Regions from separate parts of the Micromonospora vinacea genome, predicted to be linked through region 2. Evidence: predicted binding sites of a transcription regulator. Region 2 holds the regulator's gene; each other region holds the start of a gene.

The links. The regulator HrcA, encoded in region 2, represses chaperone genes, less so after heat shock. The targets are predictions, from matches to a motif close to GGTTNGCACNCTCNNNNNGAGNGTGCNAACC.
Region 1: groL (chaperonin GroEL) is a predicted target of HrcA. The motif match lies at 1,431-1,461, and genes of this name have one in related genera.
Region 3: groES (co-chaperone GroES) is a predicted target of HrcA. The motif match lies at 1,839-1,869, and genes of this name have one in related genera.

What each region holds. Positions count from the first base shown of each region.
Region 1 covers NZ_JADOTY010000001.1:1,433,990-1,437,264, forward strand. The annotation lists gene groL (chaperonin GroEL) at 1-1,236, opposite strand, end outside; gene IW249_RS06995 (YciC family protein) at 1,509-2,660, opposite strand; gene IW249_RS07000 (cold-shock protein) at 2,755-2,958, opposite strand.
Region 2 covers NZ_JADOTY010000001.1:463,680-466,954, reverse strand. The annotation lists gene hemW (radical SAM family heme chaperone HemW) at 1-681, shown strand, start outside; gene IW249_RS02255 (DUF4870 domain-containing protein) at 748-1,377, opposite strand; gene hrcA (heat-inducible transcriptional repressor HrcA) at 1,604-2,626, shown strand; gene dnaJ (molecular chaperone DnaJ) at 2,702-3,275, shown strand, end outside.
Region 3 covers NZ_JADOTY010000001.1:1,078,569-1,081,843, forward strand. The annotation lists gene groL (chaperonin GroEL) at 1-1,320, opposite strand, end outside; gene groES (co-chaperone GroES) at 1,391-1,699, opposite strand; gene IW249_RS05235 (THUMP-like domain-containing protein) at 1,965-3,161, shown strand; gene ybaK (Cys-tRNA(Pro) deacylase) at 3,241-3,275, shown strand, end outside.

The DNA.
Region 1 (3,275 bases), 970 kb from region 2:
ACCCGGGACGATGCCCTCCTCGACGGCCGCCTTCGCGTTGCGAACGGCGTCCTCGATGCGGTGCTTGCGCTCCTTGAGCTCGACCTCGGTGGCCGCGCCGACCTTGATCACCGCAACGCCGCCGGCCAGCTTGGCCAGCCGCTCCTGCAGCTTCTCCCGGTCGTAGTCGGAGTCGCTCTTGTCGATCTCGGCCCGGATCTGGTTGACCCGGCCCTGGATCTGCTCGGCGTCACCGGCACCGTCGACGATGGTGGTCTCGTCCTTGGTCACCACGACCTTGCGGGCGCGGCCCAGCATGTCGAGGCTGGCGGCGTCGAGCTTGAGGCCGACCTCCTCGCTGATGACCTGGCCACCGGCGAGGATGGCGATGTCGGTCAGCATGGCCTTGCGGCGGTCACCGAAGCCCGGCGCCTTGACGGCGACCGACTTGAAGGTGCCACGGACCTTGTTGACCACCAGGGTGGCGAGGGCCTCGCCCTCCAGGTCCTCGGCGATGATCAGCAGCGGCTTGCCCGACTGCATGACCTTCTCCAGGATCGGGAGCAGGTCCTTCACCGACGAGATCTTGCTGTTGGCGATCAGGATGTACGGGTCGTCGAAGACGGCCTCCATACGCTCCGGGTCGGTCATGAAGTAGGCCGAGATGTAGCCCTTGTCGAAGCGCATACCCTCGGTGAGCTCCAGCTCCAGCCCGAAGGTGTTGCTCTCCTCGACGGTGATGACGCCTTCCTTGCCGACCTTGTCCATCGCCTCGGCGATGATCTCGCCGACGGTGCTGTCGCCAGCGGAGATGGAGGCGGTGGAGGCGATCTGCTCCTTGGTCTCGACGTCCTTGGCGAGCTTGGACAGCTCCTCCGAGACGCTCGCGACAGCAGCCTCGATGCCCCGCTTCAGGGCCATCGGGTTGGCGCCAGCGGCCACGTTGCGCAGGCCCTCGCGAACCAGGGCCTGGGCCAGGACGGTCGCCGTCGTCGTGCCGTCACCGGCAACGTCGTCGGTCTTCTTGGCGACCTCCTTGACCAGCTCAGCGCCGATCTTCTCGTACGGGTCCTCGAGCTCGATCTCCTTGGCGATGCTCACACCATCGTTGGTGATGGTGGGGGCACCCCACTTCTTCTCGAGCACGACGTTGCGGCCCTTGGGGCCGAGGGTCACCTTTACGGCGTCGGCGAGCTGGTTCATGCCCCGCTCGAGGCCGCGGCGCGCCTCTTCGTCGAACGCGATCATCTTGGCCATACGGCGTTGTCCTCCTGGACACTCACGGGCCACCCGAGATGTGTGCCCCGGATGGGCCGCCTGGTGTACGCACCTTGGGACGTCGCCACCTGGCGACGACGACGTCCTTCGGCCGGGCCGGATAGCCCGCGACGACCGGCCATGTGTCGCCCCGGCGTCTCCACGCCGGTGCAACCTGGCCCCACCGTCCCGACCATTGGCACTCACGGTATGCGAGTGCCAATGACTTGTTTAGCACTCTCCCCTGCCGAGTGCAAGCACGATGCCGCCGCTCAGCCGAGTTCCGCAGCCAGTCCAGGGCTGTTCACCGGCGCCTCATGGGCGCGCTGCTCGGCGTACGTCACCAGCAGACCGATCATCTGGGCAAGGTGGGCCGGCAGGGCCAGCACGGCGGTGATCCCGATCACGACCACCACTCCGGCCGCGTTACCCGGCGACGCGAACGGATCCGTACCGAAGGCGGAGGTGCCCACCCCCTCCAGGGAGCTGGAGACCACACTCACGATGATCACCGCCAGGGCGACCAGGGCGACCCGCCCGAGTAGCAGGCCGAGCCGGTCGTGGAACATCCGGAACGAACGACCGATCGGGTTGTGGCGTTCGAAGAGATAGACCGGGCCGGCCATGCTCAGCGCGAAGGCCAGGTAGATGCCCGGCAGCACGCAAAAACAGACACCGACGCCGATGAGCAGACTGACCAACAGGGTCCAGCCCCACAGCCCGAGCGCCCGACGAAAGCCGTAGCGCAGCGCCGACTCCAGGCTGACCGGCTGACCGGCGGCCTGGCGGGTGATCACCCAGCTGCCCGAGGCCCACCCGACGGCCTGCACCACGCCCACCAACAGGCTGCCGCCGACCAGCACGAGGAGGAGGCTCCCCAACTCGGCGGCGAAGTTGTCCGGCAGCGCGGCGCCAGGAGCACCATCGGCCTGGGCGGCCCACTTCGCCGACGGGTCCACCCCGAGGGCGATCACCGAGAGCACCGCCGCCGGCAGCACCTGGGTGAGCAGCATGATCGGCACCAACTGCCGCCAGCCCCGACGCAGCGCTCCCCCGCACCTGTTGAACCAACCGCCGATGCCGGCACCGGGCGGCGTGACCAGGGCATCGTTCGGGTCGAACCCGTAACCCGGCGGGTACCAGCCAACCGGCGCCCCCGGATACCACTGCTGCCCGCCGTAGGGACCCGACCCGGGCGGGTAACCCCCGGTGGGCGGGAACACCCAGCCCTGCGGCGGCGGGGCCGCACCCCAGGCACCCTGCGCGGGATCCCAGCCGGGCGGCGGACCGGAGTGGCCGGCCGGAGGCATGCCCGGCCCCCAGCCGGGCGGCGGACCGGAGTGGCCGGGGCTGCCGGCGGGCGAGGACGGGTCCGGCTCCCCCGACCCGGGGGACGGAGTGGGCGGGGGTGGCTGGTCGGTCATGAACGCTCCTCAGCATCGGCTGGAACGGTTCACGATCTTCCCGGCTGCGGGCCCCTGCCGCAGCCCCGACTCACGGGGCGATCGGCCAGGAAGTTCAGCCGATGACGCGTACGTGCTCCGCCTGTGGGCCCTTCTGGCCCTGGGCGACCTCGAACTCGACCCGCTGACCGTCGTCCAGCGCCTTGTAACCGTCCATCTCGATGGCGGAGAAGTGGACGAACACGTCCTGACCGCCGTCGACGGCGATGAAGCCGTAGCCCTTCTCGGCGTTGAACCACTTCACGGTGCCCTGTGCCACGGTGCACTTCCCTCACTCTGCGCGGTCTTGCCTGACCCGGCGCACGGCGCGGCCGGGTGCCCCGACCACCGACTCAGCGATCGATGACCGCCATTGAATCAGGTGACCGAAATCGCACGTTACACGAGCACTGACGGCCGCGCACTGCCACAAATCAGACACACTTCGGGGGCAAAGCAGCCGCACTGACCGGTCGGATTCCCGATCCACCGGATTCGCGCGCGTCATTGCGAATGGGCGAAGGGCCCCGAGGCGCCCCCGGCGGTGACGGCTATCGGGCGCAGCCCACGAAAATCCGCTGTGGTAGGCATGCGGGC
Region 2 (3,275 bases):
CGCGACGCCGGGTTCGAGCACGTCAACCTGGACCTGATCTACGGCACCCCGGGGGAGCGGGCCGAGGACTTCGCCGCCTCGCTGGAGCAGGTCGTCGCCGCCGGGGTGGACCACGTCAGCGCGTACGCCCTGATCGTCGAGGACGGCACCCGGCTCGCCGCCCGGATGCGACGCGGCGAGCTGGCGTACCCCAGTGACGACGTGGCCGCGGACCGCTACCTGGCCGCCGAGGCCGCGCTCGACGCGGCCGGGCTCTCCTGGTACGAGGTCTCCAACTGGGCCCGCACCGAGGAGGCCCGCTGCCGGCACAACCTGCTCTACTGGACCGGCGCGGACTGGTGGGGGCTGGGGCCGGGGGCGCACAGCCACGTCGGCGGGGTGCGCTGGTGGAACGTGAAGCACCCCTCGGCGTACGCCCAGCGGTTGGCCGCCGGCGCGTCTCCCGGCCTGGCCCGGGAGGTGCTCACTGTCGACGAGGCGCACATGGAGGACGTGATGCTGCGGCTGCGGCTGGCCAGCGGTCTCCCGCTGGCGGTGCTCGACGCCACCGGTCGGGCCGGCGCCGAGCGGGCGCTTGCCGGCGGCCTGCTGGCCGCCGACGAGTACGCCGCCGGCCGGGCAGTGCTCACAGTGCGTGGACGGCTGCTCGCCGACGCTGTCGTCCGCGACCTGCTGCCCTGAGGGGTCCGCTGCCTCGGGACCGGGGCGGCGGTGCTCCGGACCGGCCGGGGGAGCGGCCGGCCCGGTTCACTTGATGAAGCTCGCGGAGAGCGGGTAACGGTAGAGCTGGCCCTCGTTGGCTTTGATGCCGGCGATGATGCCGAACACGGCGCCGAGGATGATGGCCGCCCCGACCCCGATGAAGCCGATCAGGATGCAGGACAGCACCCAGCCGACCAGACCGACGATCGACCAGATGAGCTGGAAGTTGAGCGCTGCCACAGCGTGCGCCCGCACCGTCGGGGACTGGTTGCCGCGTGCCAGCATCGCCACCAGCGGGGCGATCCAGCCGAGCACACCGCCGCTGATGATCATGCCGGCGGCGCCGCCGAAGTGCGCGACCAGCGACCAGGTCTTGTCCTCGTTGTTGGCGTAACCGCCGCCGGGGCCGCCGTAGGCCCCGCCGGCCGGGTAGCCGCCGGGTGGGGGATAGCCCCCGGGCGGGGGGTAGCCGCCTGCCGGAGGGTAGCCGCCTGACGGCGGTTGGTCACCGGTGGGCGGTGGATAGCCACCGGCCGGGGGATAGCCGGCCGGGCCGGGAGCCCCGGACAGTGGTGCGGTGGGCGGCTCGGCCGACGGGTACGGGCCCGGGGAGGTGGGCTCCGGCGGGTAGTTGCCGGCGTCGCCCGACCCGGGAGGGCGAGGAGGTTCAGTCATGGATGTCACGGTAGGGGCCGTTGGCAACGCCGCACCAGAGCGACACCGCCTGGCAGTGCGGGCCGATCGGCCCAACAAGGGTGGCGCGGGCCGCACCGACGGGTGGCCGTTGATCATCGCGTCGACGGGCCCGCCGACGTAGACTGGCACTCGTTACAGTCGAGTGCCAGGACGGCCCGACCGGCCCAGGGTGCCGGTGGCCGACGTGCGACAGGAGGTGCGGAGGATGGGTCTCGACGACCGGAAACTCGCCGTGCTCCGCGCCATCGTCGAGGACTACGTCTCCACCCAGGAGCCGGTCGGCAGCAAGGCGCTGGTCGAGCGGCACCAGCTCGGGGTCTCCCCGGCCACGGTCCGCAACGACATGGCCGTGCTGGAGGAGGAGGGCTACATCCGGCAGCCGCACACCAGTGCCGGCCGGGTGCCCACCGACCGTGGCTACCGCCTCTTCGTCGACCGGTTGTCCCGGGTCAAGCCGCTCAGCCCGGCCGAACGCCGGGCCATCGAGCGCTTCCTGGTCGGCGCTGTCGACCTCGACGACGTCGTACACCGCACGGTGCGGTTGCTCGCCCAGCTGACCCGTCAGGTCGCCGTCGTGCAGTACCCGAGCCTGGCGCGTTCCTCGGTGCGCCACCTGGAACTGGTGCCGATCTCCACCACCCGGCTCATGCTCGTCATGATCGCCGACACCGGGCGGGTGGAGCAGCGGCTCGTGGAGCTGCCCGGGCCGGTGCCCGCCGACGACGTCACCGACCTGCGTCGACTGATCAACGAGAAGCTCGCCAACGCCCGGTTGTCCGAGACGCCGCCGCTGGTGCAGGCGCTGGTCGAGGAAGCGCCGACCGGGCTGCGTCCGACCATGACCACCCTCGCCACCGTCCTGCTGGAGACGCTCGTCGAGCGGCACGAGGAGCGGATCGCGCTCGCCGGCACCGCGAACCTCACCCGGGGCGGCCTGCTCGACTTCCAGGGCTCCCTGCGGCCGATCCTCGAAGCTCTGGAGGAGGAGGTCGTGCTGCTCAAGCTCATCGGTGAGACCGAGCCGAGCACGACCCGGGTGCTGATCGGCGACGAGAACGAGTTCGACAACCTGCGCGCCGCCTCGGTGGTCAGCACCGGGTACGGCCCGGGCACCACCATCGTGGGCGGCCTGGGGGTGCTGGGGCCCACCCGGATGGACTACCCCGGCAACATCGCCACGGTGCGCGCCGTGGCACGCTACGTGGGCGAGTTGCTGGCCCAGAACTGATTGGTCAGGGCCGATGCGGCCGGCTGCGGCCGCCGACCGGCGCAACGCGAGACGAACATGAGGACACGGAACGCAGTGGCCAGGGACTACTACGGCATTCTCGGTGTGAGCCGGGAAGCCTCCGATGACGAGATCAAGCGCGCCTACCGCAAGCTGGCCCGCCAGTTCCACCCGGACGTCAATCCGGACCCGGAGGCTCAGGAGAAGTTCAAGGACATCAACGCCGCGTACGAGGTCCTCTCGGACGACCGGAAGCGGCAGATCGTCGACCTGGGTGGCGACCCGCTCGCCCCTGGTGGTGGCGGTGCCGGCGGCCCGGGCGGCCCCGGAGGCGCCGGCCCGTTCGTCGGTTTCCAGGACATCATGGACGCGTTCTTCGGCGGTGCTGGCGGTGGCGCCCGTGGCCCACGGCCGCGTACCCGACCGGGCGCCGACGCGATCCTGCGACTCGAACTCGACCTGCACGAGACGGCGTTCGGCGTCGAGGCCCCGATCACGGTCGACACCGCTGTGCTCTGCACCACCTGCTCGGGCGCTGGCACGGCGGCCGGCACGCACCTGGCGACCTGCGAGGCGTGCGGCGGGCGGGGCGAGGTGCAGTCGGTGCAGCGCACCTTCCTCGGCCAGGTGGTCTCCGCCCGGCCGTGCA
Region 3 (3,275 bases), 610 kb from region 2:
GACCGAGACGCCGACCTTCTCGTCACCGGTGAAGCCCAGGTCGTCGTCGAGCACCGAGAGGATCTGCACCAGGGCGGCGCCGCCGCCGGGCACAGTGCCCTCCTCGACCGCTGCCTTGGTCGCCGCGATGGCGTCCTCGATGCGGTGCTTGCGCTCCTTCATCTCGACCTCGGTCGCCGCGCCGGCCTTGATGACGGCGATGCCACCGGAGAGCTTCGCCAGCCGCTCGGCCAGCTTCTCCCGGTCCCAGTCGGAGTCGGAGGCCTCGATCTCCTTGCGGATCTGGGAGACCCGGTCGGCGACGTCGGCCTTCTGGCCACCGCCGTCGACGATCGTGGTGTTCTCCTTGTCGACCACGACGCGCCGGGCGGTGCCGAGCACCTCCAGGCCGACCTGGTCGAGCTTGTAGCCCAGCTCCGGGGCGACCAGCTCGGCGCCCGTGGAGATCGCGATGTCCTGGAGCATCGCCTTGCGCCGGTCACCGAAGCCCGGGGCCTTGACCGCGCAGACCTTGAGGGTCTTGCGCAGCGAGTTGACCACCAGGGTGGAGAGCGCCTGGCCGTCCACGTCCTCGGCGATGATCAGCAGGGGCTTGCTGTTCTGCAGGACCTTCTCCAGCAGCGGCAGCAGCTCCTCGATCGCCGAGATCTTCTGGGTGGTGACCAGGATGTACGCGTCCTCGAGGACGGACTCCTGGCTCTCCAGGTCGGTGACGAAGTTCGGCGAGATGAAGCCCTTGTCGAACTGGAGACCCTCGGTCACGTCCAGTTCGGTGGTGAGCATCGAGCCTTCCTCGACGGTGATGACACCGTCGCGGCCGACGCGCTCCATCGCCTCGGCGATGAGGTCGCCGATCGTGGAGTCCTGCGCGGAGATCGTCGCCACGTTCGCGATCGACTCCTTGCTGGTGACCTCGGCGGCACGGCCGAGCAGCGCCTCGGAGACCTTGGTGGCCGCCGCGTCGATGCCCCGCTTGAGGCCGGCCGGGTTGGTCCCGGCGGTCACGTTGCGCAGACCCTCGCGAACCATCGCCTGGGCCAGCACGGTCGCGGTGGTGGTCCCGTCGCCGGCGACGTCGTTGGTCTTGGTCGCCACCTCCTTGACCAACTGCGCGCCAAGGTTCTCGTACGGGTTGGTGAGCTCGATCTCCTTGGCGATGGTCACACCATCGTTGGTGATCGTCGGCGCACCGAATTTCTTGTCCAGGACGACGTTGCGCCCGCGCGGGCCGAGGGTGACCTTGACCGCGTCCGCGAGGGCGTTGACACCGTGCTCCAGCAGGTGCCGGGCGTCGTCCGAGAAGCTCAGGATCTTCGCCATTAATGTCCCTTCGAAGCGCCATTGCCCCGGCCCGGCGAGCCGGACCGGGGCAGTGGCACTGATCGGTTGCTTACTTCTCGATGACCGCGAGGACGTCGCGGGCGGAGAGCACCAGGTACTCCTCGCCGGCGTACTTGACCTCGGTGCCGCCGTACTTCGAGTAGAGGACGGTGTCGCCGACCTGCACGTCAACCGGAACCCGGTTGCCGTTGTCGTCGACGCGCCCCGGGCCCACAGCGAGGACGGTGCCCTCCTGCGGCTTCTCCTTGGCGGTGTCGGGGATCACGATGCCCGACGCCGTGGTGGTCTCAGCCTCGTTCGCCTGGACCACGATGCGGTCCTCGAGCGGCTTGATCGCAACCTTGGTCGCGGTAGTCACGGGCATACCCTCCTGGGGTACTGGTTTCGTTGCTGACCAGCGGGGCTGACCAGCGTCAATCTGCCTCATGCCACCGGGCGGTGCCGTCGTCGCGGGTGCCGGTCCGCCTGGCGTGCGCACCCGGGTCGCGAGACCCGGAAGCTGGCACCCTCAGGGTGAGAGTGCTAATCGCAGGTTATTCCGTGGCTAGCACTCCGTCAAGGAGAGTGCCAGCGCGTCGCGCCCCGCCAGCCAGGATTTCCCTGTCGGCCGGGACAATGGCCGGGTGGATCTCGATCAGCTGGCGGCGCTGCGTACCCCCGAGGGGTCGGCCGCGCTCACGGCGGCGGCCGAGCTGGCCGGCGGTGATCCACTGGTCGCGGCGTCGGCGCTGCGCGCGACCGGGGTGCCGCCGGCGTTGGCGGCGGCGGCCCTCACCCAGGCCGAGCTGCGCCATCGGGCGGTCGGCAAGTTCGGCCCGGCCGCCGCTGGGATGTTCCTCACGCGCCCCGGCCTGGAGCAGGCCACCCGCCGGGTGGTCGCCGACCGGCGGGCCGCCCGGTTGTCCGCGGCCGGCGTGCGCACCCTGGCCGACCTCGGGTGCGGGCTCGGTGCCGACGCGCTGGCCGCCGCCCGGGCCGGCATCCGGGTGTACGGGGTGGAGGCCGATCCGGTGACCGCGGCGATGGCAGCCGCCAACGCCGCGGCGGCCGGGCTGGCCGAGCTGTTCACCGTCGAGTGCGGCGACGCGACCGGGTTCGACGTGTCACGGGTCGACGGGGTCTTCTGCGATCCGGCCCGCCGCAGCACCGGCACCGGGCGGCGGATCTTCGACCCGCGCGCCTACTCGCCGCCGTGGGACTTCGTCACCGGTCTGGCCGAGCGGGTGCCGCGGACCGTGGTGAAGGTGGCGCCGGGCCTGGACCACGCGCTCATCCCGGCCGGCGCGGAGGCCGAGTGGGTCGGCGTGGACGGCGACCTGGTCGAGGCCGCGCTCTGGTGCGGCGAGCTGGCGGAGGTGCCCCGTCGCGCCACCCTCTACCGCCAGCGGGGCGCCGAGGCGCACTGCCACCAGCTCACCGGCTCGGGTGCCACCGAGGCGCCGGTCGGGCCGCCGCGCCGCTACCTGTACGACCCGGACCCGGCAGTGGTCCGCGCGCACCTCGTCGCCGAACTGGCCACCGAACTGGACGCCACCCTGGGGGATCCGAGCATCGCCTACCTCTACGCCGACGAGCCGATCCGCACCCCGTACGCGCGGTGCCTGGAGATCACCGACGTGCTGCCGTTCTCGCTCAAGCGCCTGCGGGCACTGTTGCGCGACCGTCGGGTGGGCCGCGTGGAGATCCTCAAGCGGGGTTCGGCGCTCACCCCGGAGCAGCTTCGGCGGGATCTGCGGCTGTCCGGGGACGCGGCGGCGAGTCTGGTGCTCACCCGGGTCGACGGCGCACCGACGGTGCTGGTCGGCCGCCCGGCCGACTAGCGTCCCCGTGGCCGGCCGGCCGACCAGTGTCGCTGTGGCCGGCCGGCCGACCAGCGCCATCTCGACTAGCCTCGTCGCTGTGGCGGGACAGGGCACGCCGGCAACGGCACTGTT